DNA from 4 places in the Paenibacillus sp. LjRoot56 genome. Region 4 is predicted to be linked to each of the others. Evidence: riboswitches for the same ligand, from Rfam matches in the RefSeq annotation. Region 4 holds a riboswitch; each other region holds the start of a gene.

Evidence for each region. Region 4 has a riboswitch for cyclic di-AMP ahead of ACSQ8O_RS24225 (ABC transporter ATP-binding protein). Riboswitches for the same ligand answer to the same signal wherever they lie in the genome.
Region 1: another riboswitch for cyclic di-AMP. It lies ahead of ACSQ8O_RS07300 (hypothetical protein); the one in region 4 lies ahead of ACSQ8O_RS24225 (ABC transporter ATP-binding protein).
Region 2: another riboswitch for cyclic di-AMP. It lies ahead of ACSQ8O_RS03140 (C40 family peptidase); the one in region 4 lies ahead of ACSQ8O_RS24225 (ABC transporter ATP-binding protein).
Region 3: another riboswitch for cyclic di-AMP. It lies ahead of ACSQ8O_RS00250 (ubiquitin-like domain-containing protein); the one in region 4 lies ahead of ACSQ8O_RS24225 (ABC transporter ATP-binding protein).

What each region holds. Positions count from the first base shown of each region.
Region 1 is NZ_CAXURV020000001.1:1,639,769-1,647,335, forward strand. It holds gene ACSQ8O_RS07290 (APC family permease) at 1-1,087, shown strand, start outside; gene ACSQ8O_RS07295 (hypothetical protein) at 1,268-1,762, opposite strand; cyclic di-AMP (ydaO/yuaA leader) riboswitch at 2,139-2,307, shown strand; gene ACSQ8O_RS07300 (hypothetical protein) at 2,426-2,896, shown strand; gene ACSQ8O_RS07305 (hypothetical protein) at 3,098-3,313, shown strand; gene ACSQ8O_RS07310 (potassium-transporting ATPase subunit F) at 3,435-3,512, shown strand; gene kdpA (potassium-transporting ATPase subunit KdpA) at 3,560-5,230, shown strand; gene kdpB (potassium-transporting ATPase subunit KdpB) at 5,269-7,305, shown strand; gene kdpC (potassium-transporting ATPase subunit KdpC) at 7,334-7,567, shown strand, end outside.
Region 2 is NZ_CAXURV020000001.1:709,214-716,780, reverse strand. It holds gene ACSQ8O_RS03160 (transglycosylase domain-containing protein) at 1-2,006, shown strand, start outside; gene ACSQ8O_RS03155 (YwhD family protein) at 2,179-2,670, opposite strand; gene ACSQ8O_RS03150 (M1 family metallopeptidase) at 2,982-4,976, shown strand; gene ACSQ8O_RS03145 (hypothetical protein) at 5,062-5,880, shown strand; cyclic di-AMP (ydaO/yuaA leader) riboswitch at 6,049-6,187, shown strand; gene ACSQ8O_RS03140 (C40 family peptidase) at 6,191-6,661, shown strand; gene ACSQ8O_RS03135 (MSMEG_1061 family FMN-dependent PPOX-type flavoprotein) at 6,899-7,510, shown strand.
Region 3 is NZ_CAXURV020000001.1:46,276-53,842, reverse strand. It holds gene ACSQ8O_RS00260 (ABC transporter permease) at 1-635, opposite strand, end outside; gene ACSQ8O_RS00255 (ABC transporter ATP-binding protein) at 632-1,375, opposite strand; cyclic di-AMP (ydaO/yuaA leader) riboswitch at 1,659-1,852, shown strand; gene ACSQ8O_RS00250 (ubiquitin-like domain-containing protein) at 2,133-3,272, shown strand; gene rnmV (ribonuclease M5) at 3,390-3,926, shown strand; gene rsmA (16S rRNA (adenine(1518)-N(6)/adenine(1519)-N(6))-dimethyltransferase RsmA) at 3,971-4,879, shown strand; gene yabG (sporulation peptidase YabG) at 4,935-5,816, shown strand; gene veg (biofilm formation stimulator Veg) at 6,207-6,482, shown strand; partial or broken gene ACSQ8O_RS00225 (small, acid-soluble spore protein, alpha/beta type) at 6,636-6,806, shown strand; gene ispE (4-(cytidine 5'-diphospho)-2-C-methyl-D-erythritol kinase) at 7,101-7,567, shown strand, end outside.
Region 4 is NZ_CAXURV020000003.1:1,168,342-1,175,908, forward strand. It holds gene ACSQ8O_RS24200 (YetF domain-containing protein) at 1-238, opposite strand, end outside; gene ACSQ8O_RS24205 (hypothetical protein) at 199-390, opposite strand; gene ACSQ8O_RS24210 (5'-nucleotidase C-terminal domain-containing protein) at 574-2,724, shown strand; gene ACSQ8O_RS24215 (ABC transporter permease subunit) at 2,811-3,605, opposite strand; gene ACSQ8O_RS24220 (ABC transporter permease subunit) at 3,631-4,428, opposite strand; gene ACSQ8O_RS24225 (ABC transporter ATP-binding protein) at 4,435-5,319, opposite strand; cyclic di-AMP (ydaO/yuaA leader) riboswitch at 5,435-5,600, opposite strand; gene ACSQ8O_RS24230 (AraC family transcriptional regulator) at 5,966-6,796, opposite strand; gene ACSQ8O_RS24235 (beta-galactosidase) at 6,939-7,567, shown strand, end outside.

The DNA of each region.
Region 1 (7,567 bases), on a different contig from region 4:
CAATGCTTCCAAAACATTAATGGCCATGGGCTTGCTATTGGCGATTTTGTTCGCCGGCATCATCTACTTGGCCTACTACTACGGCATTGCCCCGGCCGAGAAGGAAACTGTTGTTTCTCAGATTGCGACGGTGACATTTGGCCGAGGACTGATGTATTATATCGTCCAAGGTACAACCGCGATGATTCTTGTGCTCGCCGCGAATACGGGCTATTCCGCATTTCCTTTGCTCGCGGTGAATTTGGCCAAAGATAAATTTATCGCTAGAATGTTTACGATGCGCGGCGACAGATTGGGCTATTCGAACGGGATTATCTTCCTAGCTGTGACCTCTATGCTATTAATTATCGTGTTCAAAGGGCAGACCGAACAGTTAATCCCGCTCTATGCTGTCGGGGTGTTCATCCCCTTTACGCTCGCACAGACAGGCATGCTGGTGAAATGGTTTAGGGAGAAGCCGAGAGGTTGGCTGCTCAAATTAACGGTCAACTTGGTAGGGGCATTCATGAGCTTCATCGTCATGATGATTTTCTTTATCACCAAGTTTGGACAAGTTTGGAGTGTGCTCATTTTCCTGCCGCTCATCGTTTTCATTTTTCATCAAATCAAAAAGCATTACGATGCGATCGCTGAACAATTGCGACTCTCTTCTTGTGAACCTGCCATAAAGATTGAAGGGAATGTCATGATTGTACCTGTAGCCGGCTTCACACATGTGGTGGAGAATTCGTTGAACTATGCCAAGTCGCTGTCACCCGATCAAATTATTGCGGTGTATGTGGCTTTTGAACGGGACGATGAGAAAAAGTTCGAGGAGAAATGGCAAAAGTGGCAGCCCGATGTGCGTTTGGTCACGCTGCACTCCCATTATCGAAGCATTGTTCACCCGCTGACCAAATTCATCGACACGGTTGAACACAAGGCCTCGGAATCGAACTTCCGGGTGACCGTGATCATTCCACAGTTTATTCCTAAGAAGAATTGGCATAACATCCTCCATAATCAGTCCAGTTTACTGATAAGGGCGTTCCTGCTGTATAAGCGGAATTTGGTTGTGACGACCGTGCCATATCATTTGAAAAAGTAGCGTGAATGCTCGATAGTTCGGGTGGGGGTGCACTGGCGGCAGGTGTGCAAGTCGATTTTATCGACTTGGTACGGGTTGGACTCCGCCCTCAGCATCAATTAGTCTGAAATTATCGAATTAATTCCTGAGATAAACTGGAAAAGGTAGCCCTTACTTCAGAGTAGGGCTACCTTTTTTCATTCATGTTTCCATCTGATGCTCCTCACTTACCCGTTGCATAAACCCACGAAGCTCTGCCTCGGTTTCACAGACGGCGGCATGTTCCAACCATACAAAGAATTTCTTCTTGAGAATGGCTGAAACATGAAGGGGGTACGTCTCCCGCGATTTGATGATATACAATCCAGAGGAAACTTCACTCCAGGGTGATTTGAAAATCGTACGGATGGATAAGCGAGTCCGCCTCTCCCAATCCTGTTTTTTCTGTTTGTTTCTTATGGACTCATACATTCTCATTATGGTTTGATGATCGGATATTTCGGTCCATGTTGAAAACCCTGACTGGATAGCATCATGTATAATCTCGGACTTTTCTTTAGAAAACCAGTAACCAACAATGATAGGAAAATGATGTTCCTCTTCTAGCCATAAGACACCGAACCACTCGTAATCTAAATCGATTGGATTCAACAAATGCGGTAGGGTTCCTAAATAGTATCGGGAGGTGGAAGTCATGACATTTCTCCTTCTGACGCTTTGTTTGAAACAGTAGAATTGCAAAAAGTCACTTTGCTTGATGAGCGCCATCTGATAGGTATAATTGTATGATTGAACCTTATAAAAAGGGGGTAAAGAATCCATAGCTAACGTATAAAAATACAATAAAAATGCAAATCCACTGATAGTCTCGAAGCCGTGGGATTAGAGGTTGATGGCTACGAATCGCCAAAAACGGAAGCAAGCTGAAGCATTTATATCGAAAATGAATGTTTGGATAGTTTGGATCCAATTTTATTTGCTGAATTAGCTGAAAAATAAGAAATAGAGTCCCTACACGCCGTTTTACTTTCTTGGCTATGAGGCGTAATATTCGGATCAACAACAGATCATTTAAAGCAAAACGCTGAATTCCCGTAAGGGAAACGGGGGAACCAGAAGAACCGATAGGATACAGCATCGGTTTCTCGGGGTGAATCTTTAGCAAGCGCAGCTTGCTAGGGTAGGGCACTTCCAAGCCCGAATCCGACAGCTAACCTCGTAGGCGCATTGGGAGAGAACGACCTTCTTTTCGTGCCGTCCACAGCGCGTTTATTCACGCTGTTTCGAAGCCCGATAGTAGAGATTCTCTGCTCTTTGGCTTCTTTTTGTTGTTCATATTTTGAGGAGAGTGAATCTATTATGTATCCCGAACCCCTGACTCTAGTGAGAGAATCTGACGAATGTACCGAACTTATCAAGGAATGCAAGATTATCCGTATTGAATGTTTTCGATTTGATTGTGAATTATCCGATAAACTGCAGCCTGGGCATGGCACCGACTGTCATTGCGGTATACTGACGATTTCAACGAATCTCGGAACATGCGGTTTAGGGCAATTCGTGATTCCATGCGGCAATCTGAAAGGGGATTTCGTTCAATGGGCGTCAGTATTTCAGAAGCTCAAAGGTCTTCCTCTTCAAGATGGTTTACAATATGTTCATCAGAAACAAGAGGCATGGGGAGAAGTACGATCTCATTTAATGGCAACTGCACTAACGAATTTATCGGAAAAGCTAGAGAACTTATCAACTGCAAGTGAACAAGAACTAAGTTATCTATCCAATCGCACTTATTTATTTGAGCATTCTGGGGCGTATATCTCTTTCTAAGAGAGAAAGCTAGATTACAATTCAAAGAGCACCTCCAACCACTAGTCATTGAGTGGGGAGGTGCTTTTTTGATTTAACTTGGATAGGTGGATAAGAGAATCCATATTTTTATACTTTTTTTATACCGATGCCATAGTTTCTTTACCCCCTTTTTATATGGATCGGCGTTACAATGTTTCAGGAAAGGGGGCGGTGATCGTCATGCAAAGTGATTTTTTGCTGATAGCTGCGCCAACCAAGGCAGGCGAGGCGTTTATGAAACATACGAAATTGGTAGGAATTCCTTTTGTTGCATTAACAAACAACAAGATGGAGAGAATCAAGTTAAAGGGTCTAGGGGCGAAGCGAATTATCCAAGTAGATACAACAGACTCAGGAGCATCCATCAAGGAGGTGTGTCCGTGTACAACGATGTAACAATGATCTTATTATTTGCAGTAACTTTTCTAGGCTTTTGGGGATTTGCAAAATATTGTGAGAAAGCATAAGCGTAAGTTTACGAAGTCGTTTTTCAAGAAAAACGTTAGGAGGCAATCAGATGATTGTTATCGGACTTATTGCATGTGCCATTATGGTGTATCTTGGTTTTGTTTTAGTGAAGCCAGAGAAATTTTAATTGTAGAATATGAGATTACGTAAGCAAGGGGAGAACCTACTATGGGTATGGGATTATTACAAGTAGTTATTACACTGGGGATTATCATGCTTTTGGTAAAGCCTGTGGGCATCTACTTGGTAAAAGTGTTTGGCTATGAGAAGAGTGGCCTTGATCGTGTTTTTGGTCCTTTCGAGCGTGTATTTTATCGCATCATGGGTGTTAAAGAAGACGAAGCCATGGGGTGGAAAAAGTATGTAGGAGCTGTCCTGTTAGTTAACTTTGTGATGATGCTTCTTATGTACGCTGTATTTCGGCTTCAGAAATACTTACCGCTTAATCCTGATGGTATAGGTAATATGCCTCCGGCACTCGCTTTCAATACAGCTGTTTCTTTCATTACCAATACGAACTGGCAAGCTTACAGCGGTGAAAATGCCATGTCCTATTTGTCACAAATGGTGGGGCTTACGTTCCCGATGTTTACTTCGGCAGCAACTGGATTTGCTATTGCGGTTGCCTTCACGCGCGGTTTAGTTGGCCGTCAAGATAATCTAGGGAATTTCTATGTGGACATAACTAGGGCGATTACACGCGTATTCCTGCCACTTAGCTTCATTGTTGCTTTGGTCCTAGTTTTTCAAGGTGTTCCACAAACTCTACTGGGTGCCGTACATGCTACAACCATTGAAGGTGCTGGGCAAACCATTACTCGTGGTTTAGTTGCTTCTTTTGAATCTATTAAACACATAGGCACCAACGGTGGTGGTTGGTTCGGCACGAATGCCGCGCATCCTTTTGAAAATCCAACACCTGTTGCCAACTTGATCCACATTATTTGTATGATGCTTCTACCTACCTCACTGGTGTACGCATTTGGACTCATGATCAAGAACAAGAAGCAAGGCTGGACGATCTTTGCAGCGATGGGGATTATTTTCGTAGTTATGGTTGCTACGGTTTTCTATGCTGAATACAAAGGTGTGCCTGCAGTAGATGCGTTAGGCGTACATGGGAATATGGAAGGCAAAGAAGTACGATTCGGAGCGTCCGAATCTGCGTTATTTACAGCCGTGACCACAGCTGCAACAACAGGCAGTGTCAACAATATGCATGAGTCGCTTACGCCTCTCGGAAGCATTGTTCCTTTTGCCCAAATGATGTTGAACAATGTGTTCGGCGGTAAAGGAGTAGGCTTGTTAAACGGCTTGCTTTACTTGATTTTATCCGTGTTTATCTGCGGGTTAATGGTAGGGCGTACGCCAGAGTTTTTAGGTAAAAAGATTGAAGGGAAAGAGATTAAATTAGCGGCCATCGCGATTCTTACCCATCCGCTGATCATTCTCGCACCGACAGCTTGGGCGCTGATTCGCCCTGAATCTATTCATTCTATCGCTAACCAGGGCACGCATGGTCTCTCAGAGGTGTTGTATGCCTTCACATCGGGTGCAGCTAATAATGGCTCGGCCTTTGGCGGCCTGACCGCGAACACGAACTTCTACAATTTGGGCATTGGTATGGTGATGCTGTTTGGTCGTTACATTTCGATTATCGCGATGCTGGCCATTGCGGGATCACTTGCTACGAAGCGAGTCGTACCTGTTACGACGGGAACACTTCGGACGAATACGCCTTTATTTATGGGCATTATGATCATGATTATTCTAGTTATTGGTGCTCTAACGTTCTTCCCGGCGCTGGCACTGGGGCCGATTGCTGAACATTTGGCGGCGCGTTAAACGGATAGACGTAATAGAGATGGAGGATTGATTGGACTGTGGAACGTAAAAAAACATTAACTAAAGATATTGTGAATCAAGCTATCGTGGATTCGTTCAAAAAATTAAATCCTTGGATCATGATGAAGAATCCGGTCATGTTCGTGGTGGAAATCGGCACGGTGATTACCCTTCTGCTTTCTCTTGCACCCGAGTTGTTTGGCAGCTCGGAAGTAGGGCGGGGGTATAACATCGCAGTGTTCTTGATCTTGCTGTTTACCTTACTATTCGCTAACTTTGCTGAAGCGTTGGCGGAAGGTCGAGGTAAGGCGCAGGCTGATTCCCTCAGGAAGACGAAATCCGATACGATGGCTCGCTTAGTTCAAAAGGATGGCACTTATAAGCAAGTGTCTTCGACTTCGCTTCGCAAAGGTGATGTAGTACGCATTGAAATTGGAGAGCTTATCCCCTCCGATGGTGAAATTATTGAGGGTTTGGCCTCTATTGATGAATCAGCGATTACTGGGGAATCTGCTCCGGTAATTAAGGAAGCAGGCGGCGATTTCTCATCTGTGACAGGCGGTACACGGGTAGCCTCTGACTATATCGTTGTCAAAGTGTTGACGGATCCCGGCGAATCATTCTTGGATCGTATGATTGCGCTCGTCGAAGGTGCCAAACGGCAGAAAACGCCGAACGAAATTGCTTTAACAACGCTGCTTGCTGTACTGACATTGATCTTCTTAATTGTCATTATGACGATGGTTCCAATGGCATCGTATTTGAACGTAAAATTAGAGATCTCCACGCTGATTGCGCTGCTCGTATGTCTCATTCCGACCACAATCGGCGGGCTCCTATCCGCGATTGGTATCGCTGGGATGGATCGTGTGACGCAGTTTAACGTGCTGGCGATGTCGGGTAAGGCTGTTGAAGCGGCTGGTGATATCGATACGATGATTCTGGATAAAACGGGGACGATTACTTTCGGGAATCGTATGGCTGCCGAGTTTGTGCCCGTGGGTGGTAAATCTGTGAAAGACATTACGTTTGCAGCGCTGCAAGCCTCAGTGAAGGATGAAACACCAGAAGGACGTTCCATTGTTGAGCTTGCCAATAAACTTGGCGAGTCTTGGCAAGCGGATCACTACTCGGATGCAGAAGTCGTGGAGTTCACCGCAGAAACGAGGATGTCGGGACTTGATCTAGCAGACGGTGTGAAATTCCGCAAAGGTGCGGTTGATGCGATCAAGAACTATGTTACTGCGCATGGTGGTAAAATTCCAGCTGATTTAGAAGCGATAACGAACCGAATCGCGAAAGCAGGAGGCACGCCACTCGCAGTTGCGATTAACGAGCGAATCTATGGTGTTATTTACCTTAAGGATACGGTAAAACCGGGCTTGAAGGAACGTTTTGCGGAACTTCGCGCAATGGGTATCAAAACTGTGATGTGTACAGGGGATAACCCACTTACGGCTGCAACGATTGCACTCGAGGCTGGTGTAGATGAGTTTATTGCTGAAGCGAAGCCGGAAGATAAAATTGCCGCAATCAAGAAAGAACAGCAGGAAGGCAAACTCGTTGCCATGACAGGCGACGGCACGAATGATGCGCCTGCACTTGCACAAGCGGATGTAGGACTCGCGATGAATTCAGGGACGATGGCTGCCAAAGAGGCGGCTAATATGATCGATCTGGATTCCGATCCGACCAAGCTGCTATCGGTGATCTCTATTGGTAAACAATTACTGATCACTCGTGGGGCTTTGACGACGTTCTCGATCGCCAACGACATTGCTAAATACTTCGCGATCATTCCTGCGATGTTCATTCTAGCTATGCCGCAGCTGCAGGCCTTGAATATTATGAATCTGGCATCACCAGAATCGGCCATTCTATCTGCTTTAATTTTCAATGCTATCATCATCCCGCTGTTGATTCCCATTGCAATGAAGGGTGTTAAGTACCGGGCGATGTCGGCTGATAGGCTGTTGTCACGTAATATTTTGCTCTACGGTATCGGTGGTGTGGTTGTACCTTTTATCGGGATTAAAATCATTGATATGGTACTTCATGGCTTAAACATCGTGTAAAGAGATAGAGAAACGAGGAGATCATTTTATGAAATCGGTTATGATAGCTGTTCGTGTATCGTTATTGTTCATGATCGTCTGTGGACTTATTTATCCACTTGCTACGACAGGGGTGGCTCAAGTTTTATTTCCCAAACAAGCAAATGGCAGTCTCATAGAATCAGGCGGTACGGTTATTGGATCGGAATTGCTGGCTCAAAACTTCGAGTCTCCAAAGCTGTTCCATCCAAGAGAATCGGCAGCCAAGTATGACCCTACAGCA
Region 2 (7,567 bases), on a different contig from region 4:
TCAAGAAGACCTTTTCGTTCTTCTTTACCTGCAGCCTATTGATGCTCATCGGGGCCGCTGCCTTTCTAGTTTATTTGCGCTCCCAAACACTTCCCGTCACCAAAACGATGCAAACCTCCCAGATGTATGATGTACATGGCGAGGTGATTGATACCTTTTATTCAGGGCAAAATCGGCAGGTGGTTTCATTAAATGACATCTCACCTTACTTAATACATGCAACGCTCGCCGTGGAGGATCAGCATTTCTACGATCATTTCGGCGTGGACGTTAAAGCGGTAGCACGCGCAGCCATTGTGAATGTTCAAGCGATGGCGAAGGTGCAAGGAGCCGGTACGATCACGCAACAGCTAGCTCGGAATCTTTACTTAACTCATGATCGTACGTGGACGCGCAAAATCAAGGAAACCGTGTATGCCATTCAAATGGAAATGCAGCTCAGCAAAGACGATATTCTCACTGATTATTTGAATCAAATCTACTATGGGCATTCGACCTATGGAATTGAGACTGCGTCTGAGCTTTTCTTCGGCAAGCATGCTAGTGAGTTAACCTTAGCAGAGAGCGCAATGATCGCTGGGGTGCCGAAAGGACCGCGTTACTATTCCCCCTATTATGATTTGCAAAATGCGATGGATCGGCAAAAGGTCGTTCTCCAGACGATGGTGAACAGCGGCTTTATTACCCAAAGCGCCGCTGATGCTGCAGGCAAGGAAAAGCTAACAATTCTGCCGTTAACGAAAAAGAAGCCTTCCGCTGCGCCTTATTTCAGGGATTATGTACGTAACCTAGCTACGGAAAAGCTCGGCATCACAGAAGAACAATTCGATGAAGGCGGCATTCGCATCTATACCACACTGGATAAAAATGCTCAGGAAATTGCGGAGAATGTTATCACGAAGCAGCTTGAAGGCAAGCCCGAGCTGCAGGCTGCTTTGGTCGCGGTAGACCCGCGTACGGGTGAGATCAAAGCCATGGTTGGCGGACGCGACTATGCGGAAAATCAGTTCAACCGTGTGTTGTCGAATACGCGACAACCAGGGTCTTCTTTTAAACCATTCGTGTATATGGTCGCACTCATGAATGGCTTCACCCCTGTCTCCATGGTCAAGAGTGAGCCTACAGTATTTACTTACGATGAGGGGCGTCAGCAATATACGCCGAGAAATTTCAATGACCAGTATACAAATGGGAATATTGATATGCGGCAGGCGATTTCGAAGTCGGATAATATCTATGCGGTGCACACGATTCTCGAGGTGGGTCCACAGAAGGTCATAGACTTCGCGCGTAAACTCGGGGTTGCTTCGCCAATGAAGCCGCTGCCGTCCTTAGCGCTAGGTTCATTCCCCGTGAGTCCGTTGGAAATGGCTTCGGCCTTTGCCTCTATTGCGAATCAAGGTGTGCACCATGAAACGACCGCGATTTTGCGAATCGAGGATGCCAATGGGCGTGTCTTATATGAAGCGACACCTAAGGAGGAGCAAGTAATACCACCTGCGGTTGCCTATGTGATGACGAATCTCATGGAGAGCGTATTCGAAGAGGGCGGAACTGGGAACCGTGTGGCCAGTACGATTAAGCGGCCAATTGCCGGCAAAACGGGTACAACTGATACGGATGCCTGGCTCGTCGGCTTCACGCCGGAGCTTTCCACTGCAGTCTGGGTGGGCTATGACAAGAGCCGCAATATCACAACGGTGGAATCCCATCTCGCCTCACCGATCTTCGCGGATTTCACCGAACAGACTTTGGATGCGATTCCGCCGAAGCTGTTCCCGATCCCTGAAGGTGTGACGACGGTTTACATTGATCCGCTAAGCGGCAAATTGTCTAATGAGGACTGTCCGAATTCCAAAATGGAGGCTTTCCTTACGGGCACTGAACCCACGACATATTGTACAGGCAAACCTGCTAATCCAGATGCGGCAGGCGGTCAAAAAGCCGGTTCCAAAGGCGATAACGGCTCTTGGTGGAACGATCTAAAACGCTGGTGGAACGACTAACATTCCTCTAAATAAAAACACAAAAAGGCAGTACTAAGCGCGTCTTAGTCCTGCCTTTTTGCTGTCCTAGTATATGAGGTAACATACACTAGGGTATAGTATACCCGCTTCGACATTGCGGAACAATGGATGACACATAATGTTCATATTCTCCATATTCGTCGCGTAAAGCTTAGGAGAGTGCGTCCTTGAGGCTTTGATCTGAGCGGTTCCACCAGTCTTCGTTGTGCGAAATCAGGCAGTTTCGAAGGGTTGTTCGCTCACTGTCAGACAAGCCCTCTAGGATGAATTTACGTTTCATCGCGCCGTCCATTTTGTTCACGTGTTCGGCTAGAATCTTCCATCCGCGGCGTGCTTCTGTGTCGACTAGCATTTCGCAAGCAGACATCCCAGCATAATAGGCGCCATCTTCTGTCCGATCAACTGCTACCCACACGATCCATGCTTTACGACCATTCGGGACATCCTCCTTGTTGGTGGAGAACTTAATCCCTTTCTCGATCTTACTCTTGGCATGAAGTGTGCCTTCATCCAAATACGCTTCATCCCCATCAATAATGATACCGGAGACGTTACTAAGATCAATGGCTCCTGCACCGAAGCCTTTGTGATTCACTTTCGAGCTTACTATATTTAAGGCCAGCTTCTTCTTATCCGCTTCCATAAGGGCACCTTCCACTCTACATTAGGTTAAAATGACGACATGCTTTCATTGTAGCGAAAGTCTCCCGGTAGAACAAGTGGCGGCAGGCTCCCATGGATATTTCTCTCCACATTAGAAAGTATAAGTTTTCGGCTGCCGAAAACGTCTTTCTAATTGGCGCTAAAACCTTCCTCTTTGAACGCGGTCGCTCATCCTTGAGTTGCCTCGATAGGGGTTTTCTAAACATTTCTTTCACCTCGCAGAAATATTCCCTAGGTTGTCTACATATACATGCTGTAGATGCTTGTTTAGGCGGGGTGAATCTCATGGATATGAATGCTCTATTCAATAGCCGCAAGGTACAGTGGTTTGCTGTCATGCTCCTTGCTGCCGGCGCAGTGTTAATAACGAACACCTTGCTCCCCTCCACACCAAGAGGGACTGTTCCTGTCGTCTCTAAATATGTTCCCCATGTTCAGACACCGGACATGCAGCCTGCAGATAATGGCAAACCGTTAGAAACCTCAACACCACTTAGTTATCGTATTGCTGAATATCACATGAATGTTGCTTACACACCAGAAACCCAACAGCTCCAAGGACAACAAACACTCACATGGGAAAATCCTGGCTCAGTTCCTGTACAAGACATGTATCTTCACCTCTATCCGAATGCGTTCGCTTCGAAGAAAACGACATTTATGCGCGAATCTGGTGGGAAGCTGCGGGACGACGAAGCCAAAGATGAGAGTAGCGGCAGTATGGAACTGCTTTCCGTGAAGTCAGATACGGGTGATGACCTCACCAAGCGGATGTCATTCGTACAACCGGATGACGGCAATAAGGATGACCACACGCTGCTCAAAATACCGTTATCCAAGCCTGTTGGACCTGGGGAAAGTGTAACCATCACAACCGAATTCCTTGTTAAGCTGCCTGCAGCTTTTGCCAGAATGGGGTATGTCGGTGACTTCGTTATGGCTGGTCAATGGTTTCCGAAGGTTGCTGCCTATGAGCGCAAGGGAACTAGGGGACGGGCTGAGCCTGGCTGGGATCTCCACCAATACCACGGAAATTCCGAGTTCTATGCGGATTTCGGCATGTACGATGTGAAAATCCAGGTGCCTGCGAATTACATTGTGGCAGCGACTGGATTTCCTGTTAAACCTGCTGTGACGGACAAAGGTACGAAGACATACCAATTCTATGCCGAGGATGTGCATGACTTCGCCTGGTCAGCCTCTCCTCATTTCGTCTATGTGGAAGAGCCCTTCTCTGCACCACAAGTTCCAGGGGTAAAAATTAAACTGTATCTGGATCCTAATCATCAAGATTTAAAAGATCGTTACATGTATGCAGCCAAAAAAGCACTATCCCGTTACAGTCAGTGGTACGGAACGTATCCGTACTCTACCCTCTCCATCGTCGTCCCCCCTCCTGGTGGGAATGGCGCCGGCGGCATGGAATATCCAACCTTAGTCACCGCATGGGGAGCTAGCGACAAAGATCCAGACTTAGAACTGGAACGCGTCGTCGTCCATGAGATCGGTCACCAATTTTTCTATGGGCTCGTTGCCAGCAATGAATTCGAGGAAGCATGGCTCGACGAAGGCTTCACCTCTTATGCAGAGGATAAAGTGATGGAAGCCGAATACGGTGATGCACCTAATTTGCCTGTCGAATCTAGTTATATCACCTCACCAAATGGACTTCAGAAAGATGCATGGGCTTACACAGGACATGATCAATATGCTGAAAATGTGTACACGCGTGGCAAGCTCGTACTCAAAGCAATTGAGCAGCAAGTCGGCACTAAGACGATGGATCGTATCATGAAATCCTATTTCCAAAAGTGGCAGTTTAAACATCCGTCTACGAATGATTTCCAACAGGTCGTGGAGGAGATTAGTAAATCAGATTGGGATGACTTCTTCAATCAGTATGTCTATGGCAATCTGATGATGGATTACGCGGTCGAAAGTGTCCATGTAAAACCTCAGGGTACCAAGGGATCCGAGACTTATGAGAGCACGGTCCGCATCATTAAGCTTGGCGGCAACTCACCCGAAGTGCCGATTCAGTTCCACTTCGCAGACGGCACGACGCTAGATAAAACATGGGATGGCAAGGAAGGAAGCATTGACTTCAAATTAACACATGCCTCCCCTGTCGACTGGGTGCGAGTCGATCCTAAGTACACACTTATACTCGAAAATAAGCACATCAACAACTTCTATCAAACGCAATTAAATACGAAGTGGCAAATTCGGTGGAATCTCGGTATTATTCAATTCCTGCAAGCCATATTTGGCTCAGTCGCCTGGTAAGGACTTGGCTTACGTCTCATGACAAACTCTGAGCGTATCCTTACGATGCTAGTTTTCTAAAGAAAACTTTAAGGAGGAACCCTCGTTGGCCACCTATATCAAAGCAGGCTTCCGGGCAGCCATGGCGCAGCCCTTTGCCACGATCATTTTATTCCTATATCAGATGGGCTGGGGTATTCTCCTGTATAAGCTCGTACAAGGTATTCTAGTCCCCCTCATGCATCGGTTCCCTGGCGCTGAGCAACCCAAGCAGGCATTGCAGATTTTCCTAGCTGAGGGCCAGTTTCAGTTAATTAAAACAGATCTCAGCTATTCCTATCTATGGTGGCTTGCAATACTACTATGTGCTCGCATGCTGCTGACGCCTCTCTTAAATGGCGGCGTCTACTATTCACTCACTCACGCTCACCAGAATGCGGGATATCGTTTCTTTCGCGGGATGAAGCAGCTCATGCTCCCCTTCCTGCTCGTGTATCTGATTCGTATCGCACTTACGCTTTTCCCACTCATCTGGCTTATTCCCAAAGCCACTTATATTCTAGGGCATAGCAGCTCCTACGAGCAGATCATTATCAAGCTTCTTCCTTGGATACTCAGTTTAATGCTCTACGGTTTTCTCCTGCAGCTTCTGTTTATGCATGTGCAATTCGCCATCGCGGCCAAGCTGGGTATCCTATCTACCATTTTCTCTTTCTTTCGACATTCGCTCCCGATTATCGGACTTGCCATTATCCTATTACTGTTCACAGGACTTTTGGCAGGGGTCACCATCACTGCCACTTACCTATGGGCAGGACTGGTAGCCCTAATCATTTACCAACTGTATCCTCTCTTCCACATTTTCATCCAAATTTGGGGCATTTCTTCCCAATATCAGCTTCTTTCTGCCAAAATATCCAATTAATATCCAGCAAAACAGCGAATAGCTTAAGCGTTCTCCCCTTCTCTTTGAGAAAGGGGTTTTTTTTGTCTATTTTTTGAATAATTACACTTAATTTTTTGCCTATTATGTAACCATAAAAGAGGAAATTCAAACTTTATGACGAAATAAAAGAATTAGCATCAGAAAACCAAATATTTCATGCCGAATTCCTCAGTTTATGGGGAAACGGGGGAACCACTCCGGGTGAATTGATCTTGCAAGACAGGGATCATAGGGAACCTTCAACCGAACCCTCCAGCTAACCTCGTAGGCACCGGAAGGAGACAAGCAGTTGAAGAAAGTTGTTGGTCTTATTTTTAGTCTTGTTTTGTTTTTGAGCGTAAGTGTAGGAAGCGTTTTCGCAGCATCCGATATGGATAAAGCGGTAGACGAGCTTGTTGGAACTCCTTACAGATGGGCAGGAACGACAACCAAAGGATTCGATTGCTCTGGTTTCACGTCCTACTTGTTCGACGAGTTCGGCATCGACCTTCCACACAGCTCTAAATCACAAAACGGTGAAGGCTACTGGGTTGACAAAAGTGATCTTCGTAAGGGCGATCTTGTATTTTTCAACACAGATGGCAGCGGCATCTCTCACGTAGGGATGTACCTCGGTAATGGTGAATTCGTTCACTCCGCTACTAATCAAGGTGTTGTTAAGAATAAGTTGAGCGAATCCTATTATGCGAAGCGGTACGTATCAGCCAGACGTGTTCTATGGGATGATATCTACAATCAACTAACTGCTGAATCCAAGTAATATTCTCGGCACAGAATGAAGCCCTGCAAGCTTTGCTCGTAAGAGCGGTTTGTAGGGCTTCATTCATTTGAACGAGGCTATCGGCGTATACTACAACGTACAAAATAAACGGCTACGCCGTCATTCAAGGACTTCTCACAGTGTTTATGAAGAAATACAGCCAAATTATTATGTTCCGCATATAAATTCTGGTATTTTGAATAATGGCCCCTTGGCCTCGAGGAAGGAAAAGAACGCATGGACAACATACAAGCCCGTACTTCACCCCCATTTCCCGGCATCGTTCGATCCATTGATGAAATTAGAGATATGATTGGAGAGCCGCATCCTGCGGTACAAAATAAAGTAATCAATCAAATTGACGAACACGCCCAAGCGTTCATCGCCAAATCATCTTTATTCTTCTTATCTACATCGGGTGCGAATGGATTGTGTGATGTTTCCCCCCGCGGCGATAGCCCAGGCTTCGTTCGCGTTCTCGATAATCACCGCTTGATTTATCCGGAAAGACTCGGAAATCGTCGCATAGATTCTATGTATAATTTACTCGCCAACCCGCAGGTGGGCCTTATCTTCATCATCCCTGGGGTCGAGACGGTGCTCCGCGTCAACGGACGCGCTTGGCTGACAAATGATGAAGAGCTCCTTGCGACTATGCAGCTTAACGGGAAATCACCGATCGCCGCTGTTGGCGTCGAGGTGCAGGAATGCTTCGTGCACTGCAGTCGCGCCCTTAAACTATCCAAAATTTGGGACACCACAACGTGGGTACCCGAACAGGAACAGCCGGATACTATGGCTATGTTCCGTGCACATCTGGCATTGAACAACATTGCGCTAGAGGAATAAGGATAAGCTAACTAGGCAGCAGCCAAAAAGTGTAACTTGACATGGCATGTTAGCGAG
Region 3 (7,567 bases), on a different contig from region 4:
CAAATGAATACAAGAAGTATGGCACCTAGGCTTGCCCATAAACTGCTATAGTAAAATTGGACCGTGACTAAGGCGAGGGATGCCACCCATCGGTAACAAACAGATACGAATCGGGTTCGTTCGGCGGCAAATCTTCCTTCCTGCCAACTTGCTAATAGGTTCGCTACTTTTAATAGAAGTAATAGAGCGAAAATGAGAAGAAATGGCTGCGCTTCGGTACCTAGACAGTGCTTATATAGGGGTCTTACTGCGACCCAACCGAGAAATAACCAAGTACCCTGAAGTGATAAGCTATACAAGAAGCTGCTTCGGAAATAGGCCCCCATTTCGTGTTCAATCCTTAATAGAAACATCCGATCGGCACTGCGAGTCAGTGTTCGAATGGAGCTTGAAACGACGAGTGGAACGAGCACGAGCAACACGATCCATAGGTACGGATAATCTGTCGGAAGACGCTGTAATGTTTTTGCATAATAATAGGAAGAAACGATGACAAGAAACAACAAGAAGCCGATAAAGTTACTGCGTGCGGCATACTGCCAATATCCCATGGATTCCTTCCAATAATGTTGAAAACGCTGCTTCCATAATGCATGTGTGTTAAATGCAGGTGTACTATCCGTTAAGTGACTCATGCCATGTCTCCTTGAACGAGCTTGTAGAAGATGTCGTCTAATGACGCCTGAGGCAGCGCTGTTTGGGCGCGTAATTCGACTAAATCTCCCTGAGCCACCATGTGACCTTTGTGGAGAACGACATAAGTATCGCAATATTTTTCAATTGTAGACAAAATGTGTGAGGAAATGAGAAAGGATGCACCTTTCTTCTTCATTTGAACCATGAGATCAAGCAAGGAACGAATCGCTAAAGGATCGAGTCCGAGAAAGGGTTCATCGATGATATATAAAGAGGGTTCGATTAGGAAGGCATTCATGATCATGACCTTCTGCTTCATCCCTTTAGATAAATGACTTGCGAAGCTATTGAGCTTGTCTTTCATTTGAAACTGCTCTAATAAAGACCGAGAACGTGTTTCATAATCCGCTTTAGAAATACCGTAAGCCATCGCTGTTAGCTCGAGGTGTTCACGAATCGTAAGCTCTTCGTATAACTCCGGACTTTCAGGTACATATGCGTATGTCGCTCGGTAAGGCAATGGATTTTCGGCTAGTGTTAAACCGTTAATGCGAATGGACCCTTTTTGTGGTTGAAGCAGCCCGAGAATATTTTTGATGGTGGTACTTTTCCCTGCACCATTGAGTCCGATTAGCCCCATCATTTCACCTTGATGGATCGAGAAGGTAAGGTCATGGAGAACAGGTTTGTTGGGTAAATAACCACCGAATAAAGCGTTTACTTGCAAGATGGGACCCATCTCAATTGCCTCCCTAAATAGCAAATTTTTGGTATTTTTGAATCAAATACTTCCAGAATCATTATAAACAAATTTGCATTTTTAGCCTAGTTTTGACCATTATACACTGAAAAATCGCGTATACGTACGTTAAAGTTAGACACATGTAGATATAAGTGGGTTATATATGAAAAATAATCGAAATTTAAGCGATTTAGCCCTTTTTAACGGGTGTTAATCCCTTTACAGGTTGAGATTAACAGCGTAATATACTTTTCATAATAACTTAATATCCAATTTGCCAATTTTCCATTCGCTGAGTTCCAAATGTGGGAACGGGGGAACCACTGCAAACTTAATGAGCAATCCAATGCGGTTAAGTAAGCAGAGAGTAACAGGGGTGAATCATAGACGTCAAACAAGCAGTTTGCGTCTACGTAGGGCGACTCTCACGTCCGAATCCGTCAGCTAACCTCGTAAGCGTAAGAGAGGTAACGATTGTCGTGCGTGCTATTTGTATTTCACTATGCAAACTAAGCCAGCGAGAAGAGTCCTCTTCTTGCTGGCTTTTTGTCCTCATTTAGGGTTATACACAGATCATAAGACATAAAACAACCCGGAATTCATAGGATGATGAATAGGTAAAAGGGGGGGACGACCAGATTCAGCGGAGTAACTTGCTGATGATGGCGAGCGTTAAGTTAAACTAAAAACCTTAGTCGCGTCAAATTAATCATGCTGTAACCTGGCGGCGAGGCTTTGAAGGAGGACCGAAGAAGTGGGCAGTATCTCAATTAGCGAGACCCATGTAAAACGATCATCCAGCATGTCCTTCGCATTGCGATGGAAGCATGAAAACTTGCGTTTGATTTTAAGCCTAGCTATAATCTCAATCGCAATGACTTTCATGTTTTTGGTGTTGTTGTACGGAACGGCTACCAAGAGCGTATCCGTGGTTGTTAATGGACAAGAAACTATTGTGCACACGAAGCAATGGGTCCTGCAACGCCTACTGGATGAACAAGCCATAACGATTGGTGAGCACGATGAAATTTCAGCTTCACTCACGACCAAGCTCAAGGGTGGAGACAAAATTGTTATCGAGCATGCCTCACCGATTCAATTGACTGCTGATGGAAAGACCACCACTGTTTACACAACTGCAAGAACGGTAGAAAGTGCATTGCAACGTTTACATATTGCACTTGGGGAGAACGATCGTATTTCTCCCGAACCGACGTCCGCTCTTACCACTGGCGATGAAATCAAGATCGTCCGTGTGAAAAAAGAGACGGAGGAAGTCTCTGAACCGATCGCATTCGAGACAGAGAAAAAGAATGACGCATCTTTACTTAAAGGGAAAGAGCAAGTGGTCCAAGAAGGTAAAGAAGGCGTATTGGTCAAGAAGAAAGAAAAGACTTTCGAAGACGGTGTTTTAGTCGCGGAAGCAGTTGTGGGTGAAGAAGTACAAACAGAAAGTGTTAAGAAAGTAGTATCCGTAGGCACGAAAAATCCTGTGGTTGTTCTTTCCGCCTCTTCACCGAGTGTGGATGAGGTTTCCAAGAATGGTGTGACCTTCGGTTACAAACAAATTCTCAAAAACGTGAAGCTTACAGCTTATTCAGCGGACGCTGCGTCGACAGGCAAAACCGAGGGCTCGTCTGGGTATGGTAAAACCTACACAGGCACTACCGTGACGGAAGGGCGTACAATTGCCGTCGATCCGAAGGTTATTCCGCTTGGTTGGTGGGTGTACATTGAAGGGATTGGTTTCCGTCGTGCTGAGGATATTGGCAGCGCCGTGAAAGGCCAAATGATCGATGTATACTATGAAGATCACGGATATGCAAATAAATTCGGCACGAAGCAAGGGTACACTGTGTATGTGGTTGGCCCTACAAAACCGTCCCAAAACTAACGTGTAAACGGTAGTTTCGACGGGAACACTACTAAATACACGTAGCTTGGCATCTGCCTGCGCGAAAGAAGAGGAGACCCCTCTTCTTTTTCTGCGTACTGGGGAAGGAAAACGGTGATGATAAAAGAAATGATCGTTGTGGAAGGTAAGGACGATACAGCTGCGATCAAACGGGCTGTGCAGGCGGATACAATTGAAACAGGCGGCTCCGCCATCGGACAAGCCGTACTCAAGCGAATTGCACTGGCTCAGCAGCGCCGAGGCGTCATTATATTCACGGATCCGGATCACGCAGGGGAACGGATTCGCAAAATTGTGGCAGCCAAAGTTCCAGGCTGCAAGCATGCCTTCATTACGCAGGAGCAAGCGGCGTATAAGGGCGACATCGGTGTCGAGAACGCAACGCCGGAGACGATTCGTCAGGCGCTTCAGAGCCTGCGGACAGAGTATAATGCAGCGGTCTCGCAGCTGACGATGGAGGATCTGATCGCTGCCGGTCTCATCGTGCATCCGGATGCCGCAGCTCGCCGCTTGGCCGTAGGCAATGCGCTGGGCATTGGTTATTGCAACGGCAAGCAATTTTATAAGCGCTGCGCAATGTTTCAGATTTCACGAGAGGAATTTGAGGCTGCGCTCGAACATTTGAATCAGTAGAATCCCTAGAGTCACTAGAACCCTATAGATACGAGGTCTATACTATGAATATAACCGGACAAGAGGTTGTTGTAACAGCAGAAGATGTAGCAACACCAAGTAAAACAAAACAAATTATTAAGAAAAATGGTCTCGTGCTGAAGAAAAGCTTAGGCCAGAACTTTTTGATTGATCAAAATATATTGAGCAAAATTGTTCTAGCTGCTGAGCTAGGGCCTACAAAGGCTGCGCTCGAGATCGGCCCCGGCATCGGCGCGCTCACACAACAGCTAGCCAAGCTCGCTGGCCGCGTGCTGGCCGTCGAGATCGATCAGCGTCTGCTGCCCATTCTGGACGAGACGCTGGCTCCTTACCCCCATGCCACTGTCGTTCATGGGGATATCTTGAAGACCAACCTGCCGGAGCTGTTCCGGCAGCATTTCGAAGGCGTGGAAGGCGTCAGCGTTGTCGCCAACCTGCCTTACTACATCACGACGCCGATCATCATGAAGCTTCTCGAAGAGAAGCTTCCCCTGGAGAATATCGTCGTGATGATTCAAAAAGAAGTGGCCGACCGCATGGCCGCCAAGCCCGGCACCAAGGATTACGGCAGCCTTAGCATTGCCGTGCAGTTCTACTGTGAGCCGGAACTCGTCACGATCGTGCCTCGCACCGTCTTCGTGCCGCAGCCGAACGTCGATTCCGCTGTTATCCGGCTGCGTGTGCGTCAAGTGCCGCCTGTTGAAGTGGCAGACGTGGACTTCTTCTTCGCTGTCGTCCAAGCGTCCTTCGTTCAGCGACGCAAAACCCTCTATAACAACCTCGCGGCGAGGTTTTTTACCAAAGAGAATAAGCCTGAGCTGGAAGCGTTACTGCACGGCATTCAGATCGAGCCTTCACGCCGGGGAGAAACACTCAGCATGGAAGAGTTCGCACGCTTGTCAACGGCGCTTCGTGCGCACGGCTGCAAATAACCCGCACCAAATGCCTAGTCTCGCCATAGGATACCCGTAGGAGGGGATTTGTGCGATGAGGCAAGGAGATTTTGTTACCCGTATTTCCTATGGCGGCGACGTCGTGTTTAAAATTGAACGAATTGAGCATCTCAAGGCCATTCTGAGGGGTGTCGATTTTCGGTTACTTGCAGATGCGCCGCTCACGGATCTGACGAAAACGAATCCTAAGGAGACCTTAGATCATCCACGGTCAAGCTCGCCTGAATTTCGTGAGTCACTGCGTCGACTGGCGGTGTCCCAAGTACAATTGCATGAGAAGAATCAGATAGCCGTCAACCATAAACAAAAATCACAACCGGCTCATAACAGCTATTTTGAAGTGCCGGGAAGAGTTCTTCACTTGGATGGCGATCCGAGCTATCTACGAAAAAGTATGCAGCTCTACGGCGAATTGCGCGTACCGGCAGAAGGGTTCTTCATTCCTGAGGCACAAATGGCGGAAGCGCTGCAAAGATTGCTTCCTCAATATAAACCGGACATTGTTGTCATTACGGGTCATGATGGTATTTTGAAAAATCGGCAAAGCGTGAGCCCGAGCAATCTGTCGAGCTATAAGAATTCCCAAAACTTTGTGAATGCGGTGCGAGTGGCTAGACAATTTGAGAGGAATCGGGATTCCTTAATTATTGTGGCGGGTGCTTGTCAGTCGCATTTTGAAGCGTTATTGCGGGCTGGGGCTAACTTCGCAAGTTCTCCTGCACGAATACTTATTCACGCCTTAGACCCGTTGTGCATCGCTGCTAAGCTGTCCTATACCCCAACAAGAGAAACGATTTCGATGTTGGATATTATGGATTTAACGGTGACAGGCCTGGAGGGGCTAGGTGGGGTTGAGACGCGCGGTAGCTATCGGATGGGTGTTCCTGGTATTCAGCACACAGAAGAGTCAGTATAGCTGGATTGGGCGTCTCTAGGAGACAGAATAGGGCAGCAGTCATTTTAAGCTAATGAAAGCCCTATCTGAACCGTGTGATTCATAGAAACACTTTTTGTTATGAACTCCGTGTGGGTGATGACAGGAAGTGTTCTTTTTTTTTGTCCTCATCAGACAGTTTTTCCTTGGTATTTGCTCCATGTTCGTATGTTCAAGGGAAGAAGTTTCTCCTTAACTGGAAAAGTGTGAATAATTTGCGAACATTGGTGACAACCTGAAGGGAGGAGAAATCGGAAAACCTATAAAAATGCCGTTGACAACGGGAATAGGGTGCTGATATAATATTTGCCCTCATTTGACATGATGGGGTGAATGGGTTATAATTGACTAGGAAAGAGGTGGTAGTTGACAATGGCAAAAAATGCGCTATTGGAAATCAAACGCAGTTTGGAGCCCCATGTTGGGCAGAAGATCATGTTGAGAGCGAATGGTGGCCGTCGTAAGACTGTCGAGCGTTCCGGTGTTTTAGAAGAAACCTACCCTTCTGTGTTTATTGTGAAATTAGATCAAGAATCCCATGCCTTCAAACGAGTGTCATACAGCTACGCCGATATCCTCACCGAGTCCGTCGAAGTTACCGTATGCAACGACGATGGTCAGGTTCGCATCACTTACATACAGCATTAGCTTAATAGCGTTCCGATATTGAACAGGTCTTTGTGGCCTGTTTTTGCTTTGTATCTATCCTAACTATCAGGGCATACTATTCGAAATCGTCATCAATCACTGCTTATGATGGTTGCAGCGTTCATTGTGCGCAAATGATAAGGAGGATTTGGTATGAGTCGAAGAAGAAGTGTGATGTCTGAGAGTTTTAAATATGAGTTAGCGAAGGATCTTGGTTTCTACGATGTCGTACAGCGAGAAGGCTGGTCAGGGATTCGCACGAAAGATGCAGGGAATATGGTGAAGCGGGCGATTCAAATTGCACAGGAGCATTTGGCCAAACAATACGTTTCGGCTCCGACCAACGTGCACACCCCCTCGTCTAACTATCGTCAGACGACCGCTAGTCAGCCGGCATTTAACGGACAGGGACATACAAACTATTCACCGTCATATAACAGTCATCATCAGCAACAAATGGGCACAACGAATTATCCGCAGGCTGGCTACCAGCAGTCTAATCAGCAGTCCGGACAAGGCACGCAACGTCCGTATTACAGCTAAAGCAAATGCTTTAGCTTTTTTTTTATGCTTTTGTTATAATATCGGGGTGGCTAACGAGCAAAAGAAGGTGATCGGATGAAGATTTTTGAGAAAGCACCGGCTAAAATTAATTTGTCTCTTGATGTTTTACATAAAAGGCCAGACGGCTACCATGAAGTTGAGATGGTTATGACGATGGTGGATTTGGCTGATCGGATCGAAATGCAGGAGATGGCGCGTGACACGATTATCATATCGAGTCAGGCAGGGTATATTCCGCTCGATGAGAAGAATCTAGCCTTTCAGGCTGCACGTCTCATTAAAGACCGCTACGACGTCAAGCAGGGCGTCTATATTCACTTGGACAAGCGGATACCTGTGGCTGCAGGTTTAGCGGGCGGGAGCAGCGACGCGGCTGCAACATTGCGAGGGCTCAACCGTCTCTGGAACTTGAATATCCCAAATGAGGAGCTTCAAGTGCTAGGCGCAGAGCTTGGCTCGGATGTGCCTTTCTGTGTGACAGGAGGAACTGCTCTTGCAACAGGGCGTGGCGAGAAGCTGGA
Region 4 (7,567 bases):
TCGTTGCGCATTCCACATCATCGCGATCGTTGATCCCGGCAGTGCGCAGCTGCGCATTAAGCCCTTCATCGGTAAGATTCAGCGATTTCATTGCACTAAGCTCCACTTTTCCATTCACAATAATCGGTATTGGTTTGCCGATCCATAAAACACGAAGAGACGCGTAACGTACCAGCAAAGTTCTAATCAACCATACGGTCAATATAAGAACGGTGGCAGTGCCGAAGGTCTTCCACATGTTTGCATCCTCAACAGAATGAATAACGGACCCAGAATCAGCATGAGCAGCACGTCAATCATTGCTAATTTGCCAATTGATGTACGACCGGTAAGTCGGAGGAGCAATGAACCAACAGTGATAATAACGATAGCTTTCCAAATCCAGTCCACATGCATAAAATCCTCCCCTTTAAGAACCAGTATTCCACGATTTTAGCATCGCTTATACCGAAGGAATTCAGAGACTAAATAGTTAATAATTTCTTTACTTCTCAAAATCTAGCATTTCCTTTATACTAAAAGACGAACTTATTAACCATCGTTCTATTAATATATAGGAGGAATTTTTAACACATGAAAAAAACATTCACTACTCGCCTTACTGCGCTTGCGCTTGTAACCGTTCTCACTGGTTCTTTCGCTAGCAGCCTAGCATTTGCCGAAACAACCACACCAACTTCACCTGTTTCAATGAAAACAGATATGCGTCTTGCCATTGATAACGGCATTGTAGAGGGCTACGGAGATACAGACTACCGTGGTGCAAATGCCGCTACTCGCGCTGAAGTGGTAACGATGATTAACCGTGCAGCTAAGCTGCAAAGTGCTGATCCTAGTACTGTTACGTTCACGGACCTTGCGACTTGGCAAAAACAAGCGGTTGCGAATGCCGTTGCAGCTAAACTAATTAGCGGTTTCGCTGATGGTACGTTTCATCCGAATGCTGCCGTGACGCGTCAAGAGCTTGCCGAGTTAATCGTGAAAGTCGTTACTGGCGGCCAACTGCCACAAGTAAACGAGAATGTGTTGAATTACTTCAAAGACTCCACTTCTATCGCCAAAGATTCCCGCCCTTATGTCGCTTATGCCGTCATTAGCGGAATTTTCACTCCTACTCTCGATGGTAATTTCAACCCTACTGCTGAAGTAACGCGTGATGAAGTAGCTAAGGCGCTTAAGCCTATTCTATTTAAAGTGGTTGATATTTTAACAACGAACGATATTCACGGTAAAATCGAAGTCGGCTTCGATAAAAAGCGTAATCAAGGTCAAGGCGGTATCGAAACATTCGGCGGTATCGTGTCCGATTTCCGTGCTGTCAATCCCAAAGGAACGGTCGTTGTTGACGGCGGTGACGCTTGGCAAGGTACACTAATTTCCAATACAACGAATGGTCAATCCGTGATGGATACAATGGCGCAAGTGCAATATGATGCTGCGGCTATCGGAAATCATGAGTTCGACTTCGGCCGTGACGTTCTGATCGACAATATTAAGAAGGCTAAATTCCCTATTCTCGGGGCTAATATTATTGATGATCAAACCGGCAAACGTGTCGACTGGACACAGCCTTATGTCATTATTGAAAAAGATGGCCTGAAAATCGGCATCATCGGCTTCGCAACGCCTCAAACGAAAACAACAACGAAATCAACGAACATCGAAGGCCTTTCCTTTGTAAATCCAGTTCCTTTGGCGAAAGAATTGTCAGATGAGCTTCGCGCGAAAGGCGTCGATATCATCATGGTTACCTCCCACCTGCCAGGTGAGCAAAACCAAAAGTCTGCTGAAATTATCAGTGAGCTTGCTGATCTTGCAAAAGGTACTGGCAATGGTACCCTAGATGCCATTGTTGGTGGTCACTCCCACATGCGCGTTGCCGGTATCGTGAATGGCATCCCTGTTGTTGAAGCTCAAAGTTGGCTATATGCGGTTGGACACATACAACTGTTCGTAGACAAAACTACAAAGCAAGTCGTTTCCTCCAATGCAAGCTTGCTCGAGACCTATACGAACTTAACGACGGCCGACCCGAAAATTCACCAAACGGTTGAAGACTATAAAGCCAAAATCTCAGGCAAATCCGGCGAAGTAGAAGTCGTAGTTGCAGAGCAGCTTAATCGTAAATCTTTCCGTTTTGCTGCTAATGGTGGGGCTGACCGCGACGGCGCAACACAGTTAGGCAACAGTATCACAGATGCGATGCGCGCTTCTGAGAAATCCGATATTGCTTTCACGAATATTGGCGGTATTCGCACGGATATTGATAAAGGTGAGCTAACCTATAGCGAAATGTTTGAAGTACTACCTTTTGGCAATTACAACGTAACGGGTACGATGACTGCTGCACAAATTAAAAAAGCGCTCGAAGTTACAGACAAGTATACAAGTCTTCCAGCCATTCAATTCTCAGGTTTGAAGGTAGAATGGGATAACACAAAGCCACTTGGTGAGAAATATTCCAAAATTACCTTAGTAGATGGCACTCCGATCTATGTGGATGGCAAGTTTAATACAGACCGTACGTTCAAAGTGACAACCAATGATTTCATGGCTACAGGCAGTGGCGATGGCTTTACGGTATTCGGTGAAGTGAAGGATTGGAAAGATGGCGCCATCATGCTAGACGCTTGGGTAAATCACGTCAATTCCCTGAAGGCTGCTGGTAAAGAGTTATCTGTACAAGACGATGGTCGCGATGTGCGTTTGGATTTGAAGAAATAAGCTATTATTTTATTATTAATCCCATTAAATGAGAAAAGACCTTTGCCCTCATCCAGCTATGGATAGGGTGAAGGTCTTTCTAGTCTCTAGACGTGCAAATCTCGTTTTTGAAAGGAAACATACGTAACAACCGTCAGTAAGGCAATGACAACTACCGAAATGATGACAAACACGGCATCGAATCCACCGCCATACATAATATTCTTCGCCTCATAAAATTTAAACGGGGTTACATATTTCAAGAATGTCAGCTTATCGTTGAAATCAATGGCAATGGATAAGATAAACGTAATGAGCATGATGCCCGTTGACAGCGAGGCTGCTTTTTTGGAATTTCGATAAACGGCTGCAATGGATGTCCCGATGACTAGAAAGAGCAGCTGCAATATAAACATACCCAGCATGACGATGGAGATATCACCGTTGACCGCCTCGCCTTTGCTATATGCTCCAACAATCAACATGCTTGAAATCCATGACACAAGGTTAAAAATAACAATGTTCACGAAAGCGCTTAGCAGCTTCCAAGTGATGATTTGGTTTCTGGATAAAGGCTTCACGAATAAAAACTCTGCCGTCTTATCCCGCTCTTCCTTCGCGATGATATTGGCGCCTAGCATCGCCGCATGGATCGTTGCCATTAACAAGAAATATAGGACCAAGATGCCAAAATAACCGCTTGCCTTCGATAAATCTAATGCGCCGCCACCCATAATCACTTGGAGTGACTTCGGCATTTCCGCCATAAGATCATTTATCTGTCCGTTCGCTGCTGTTGCTTGATACTTGTTCATGCCGCTTCCGATTAGAAAGATGAGCCCTAGACTCCAAAAAATCATTGATTTCCGAAACGTCTTCATTTCTCGCCAAAAAATATTCATTGGCTATTCCCCCTCTCACCCGCATTTATACGGCATGAACATCCTTTTTCGTGTAGATGAAGTAGCTGGCTGCAATCGAAACAACGATAATCGCGATGGCTGCAATGACATAAGAGGCTTCATAGCTAGCATGCTCAAGCATGTATGTCCCATTAAAGTACTTGAATGGCGAGAAATACCGTTTGGCCCCCTCCCCATCTACGGCAACGATCATTCCGATAACGAAAAAGGCAAACACCGTACCCAGACTGACGGATAACACGGCTTTCATTTTAGAAAACACGACCGAAATGATGAATCCTATAGCAAGAAACATCAGCTGGATAAACAGCAAAGTGAAAGAAATTAATAGAAATGTGCTCACATCAAAGTTGACCGTTTTTACTTGAAGCGCCATTAGATAAGCTGCAGCGATATAGATCACGCAGGTAATAACTAAGGAAGTAACAGCCGCTAATAGCTTGGAAGTTACTATTTTCGTACGTGTTACGGGCTTTGTAAGTAGAAAGTCTGCTGTTTTCTCGCGCATTTCTTTCGAGAGTATTGACGTTCCCAGAACCATGGCTTGAATGGCTCCGCAAAGCGTAATGTACATAAAGATGTACATATAGAACCCGAGTAGGGTACCAAACGTTTCGATTTGAATACCAAGCGCTTTCCTGACCCCTTCTGGATACCCTTCTAATATGGAAGAAAACTCAGCAAAATCCTTAGAAACCGAAGGAAAAAGGGATAGGAATAAGACGATGACTGCAATTAAGGAGCACGTCCACGTAATTGTGGATTTCCGATAAGCTCTCAATTCATGAAGGTAGATATTCATTCCGCTTTAAGCCTCCTTTTCATAGTAATGCATAAAGATCTCCTCTAAATCTGGCTCTTCAATCCACAGATTATCAATTTCAATTTCAGCAATCTTTCTCATGACTTGATTAATGTTGCCTTTAAATAAGAAGCTCGTCGTCTGGCCTTGGACATCAATGTTATTGACCCCGGTCATTTTGAAAAAGTTAGGATCAAGCGCTTGGGCCGTATCCACTTTAAATCGCTTGAAGTTGTTTTCTTTTAATGTGCTGATTTTCTCAACCGTTACAATCCTGCCTTCCTTAATAATCGCGACTCGATCACATAATCTTTGAACTTCACTCAATATATGAGAGGAAAAAAGAATCGTAGCTCCTCTTTGATTCTGTTGTTCGAGCAATTCGAAAAACCTCTGCTGCATGAGCGGGTCCAGTCCACTTGTCGGTTCATCCAGAATAATGAGCTTAGGATCATGCAGCAGCCCTTGAACGATGCCCACTTTCTTTTTGTTCCCCAGAGATAGATCATCAATTTTCTTCGTAACGTCTAGATCCATGATTTCAGCAAGCTCTTTGATTCTCTTGGTGCAATCCTTCTTGTAAAAGCTGGCCGAATACTTGAGTAGGTCGATTACCTTCATGTTGTCATAATAAAAAACTTCGGACGGTAAATAGCCGATCTCTTTCTTAATTTCTGGCGCAAACTGGATGCAGTCTTTCCCGAAAATTTTGGCACTGCCGCTTGTTGGAAAAATCAGAGACAGCAGCGTTCGAATCGTCGTTGATTTCCCTGCCCCATTGGGTCCAATGAACCCAAAGATTTCCCCTTCTTCGATCGTAAAACTAACATCGGTAATCCCTCTTGCGTTCCCATAGGTTTTGGTCAGATTGTTGATTTCAATGGCATGCATCGTACATCCTCCTTATGGCATATATGTAATTTTTTAGATGAAAGACAAGCAAAAAGAAGCCCTAAGCATAGAGAATCTCTACGCTCGGACTTCTTCACATAAGAAGGCGAGTGTGCGGTTCTCTCTCAATACACCTACGAGGTTAGCTGTCGGATTCGGACTTGAGAGCGTCCTACCTAATGCTTGTGAGCATCAGGATTCACCCCATGAAGCCAAGTATTGCTTGGACGGCTTCGATTGGTTCCCCCGTTTCCCTACTGGGAATTAAGTGGTTTCTTTTTAAAAAAATCAACTTGTCGTAATGAATCTTACGCCGTTCTTTATCGAATGTAAAACGTAGATTCGCCTTTAATTTTTGCTTATTTGACTTTGGTAGTTGATGAAAGCGCATACATGTAGTGGTGACGTTGATTATCCCATACTTTGCTACTTATTAATGCTCTTTAGGAGATAAAGCTCTGTGGCGTCGGCTGCCCAAGATGATTACATTCATTCGATCCATTGGAAACGATGAAATCAATCTGATATACTAACTCCAATATATGGCATCTATGACTGCCTTTTCCGAATTTCAAAAGAGTCACGCTGTAGTCGCAATGGCTCGCAAAGAACATGTAAAAAAACCTTCAATTGCTTGAAGGTTTTTTTACGTGCTGTACAGCCGCCGATACTCCTGTGGCGTCATTCCGGTATGCTCTCTGAAGCGCGCAATAAAGTAACTGCTCTGGGAAAATCCGACATGCTCTGCCACTTGCTTAATCGTCCATTCGGTAGACATGAGCAGTTGTTTAGCTACAACAAGACGACTTTCGAACAACCACACGACTGGTGTGCGTCCCATCACTTCGTGAAACATTCGACTAAAATAGTAGGTACTGAAGCCTGCCTGCTCGGCCATCTGCAGGAGAGTTAGCGGTTTCGTGCAGTGCGTACGAATATATTCGGCTACCTCTCTCATCCGTGCACGCTTATCCAGTATGGTTACTGTTCCATGCGTCTCTGCGCGTAAGGCAAGCTCAGCAAGCAGTTCATAGAGCTTTACGGCCAATTGTACCTCGTTCCGATCATATGGGGATGCTAGCTCCAATAAGTCCCCGGTCAATTGTTCGAGCTTAGGTACATCCCTATACGTAAACAGCCAAACAGCCGAAGTTCCTTGATCATTCAACAACCTGTCGAGCCCCTCACCTGCAAGGTGTACCCAAAATACTTGCCATGGATCGTTCACATCTGTTCGATACTCCTGCTCAAGGCCCGCCCCGTAATAGAAGCCTTGCCCTGCTTCCAGGGCAAATTCCTTCCCATTCGCTTTGACATAACCTTTACCACCTAACACAATATGCAAATTGGCTTGTTGCAGCTGACCCTTAAACCGCCACTCCTGATGCTCGGGGAATTCTGCATATTGACCTATCATATCCGGATACGCCGTGTAGTGTTTATACATTGGCTCCGGTAATACATAATGAATTCGCATGTGCCCTCCAAAACGCAAAAATCTGATATATGTCGCAAAATGATGTTATATACATAATATTATAAAGAAATATAATGAATACATAAAGAGATTAAAATAACAAAAAAATACTATATCCATAGAAATGGGGATGTTATTACTCATGCAAAAGACCATTCCAGGAGAGAAATTTGATCTAGGCGTATGCTATTACCCTGAGCAGTGGCCAGAGGCTATGTGGGATGACGATTATAGGAGAATGCGAGAAATCGGCTTTACCATCGTACGGATGGGTGAGTTTGCATGGAATTTCTTCGAACCAGAGGAAGGGGTATTCGCCTTTGATCTGTTCGACCGCGCAATTGATCTTGCTCACGAGCATGGACTGAAGGTCATTCTTGGCACTCCCACAGCCACACCGCCTGCTTGGATGACCTATAAATACCCGGAAATCCTGAATGCCACATTTGAGGGTGTACAGTATCAGCACGGACTGAGACGTCACTACAATTACAGCAGCCCAATTTACCGCGACTATTGTGCGAAGATTACCGAGGCTATGGCAATTCATTATGCTAACCACCCAGGCGTAGTAGGCTGGCAGATCGACAACGAGCTTAACTGCGAAGTCAACGTCTTCTATGCCGAAGCAGATCATGCAGCGTTTCGGAAGTGGGTACAGGAGAAATATGGTACCTTAGACGTATTAAATGAGGCTTGGGGAACCGTCTTCTGGAATCAGAGCTACTCGGACTGGGAGCAAGTTCATTTGCCTCGCCCGGCGCCTTCCAA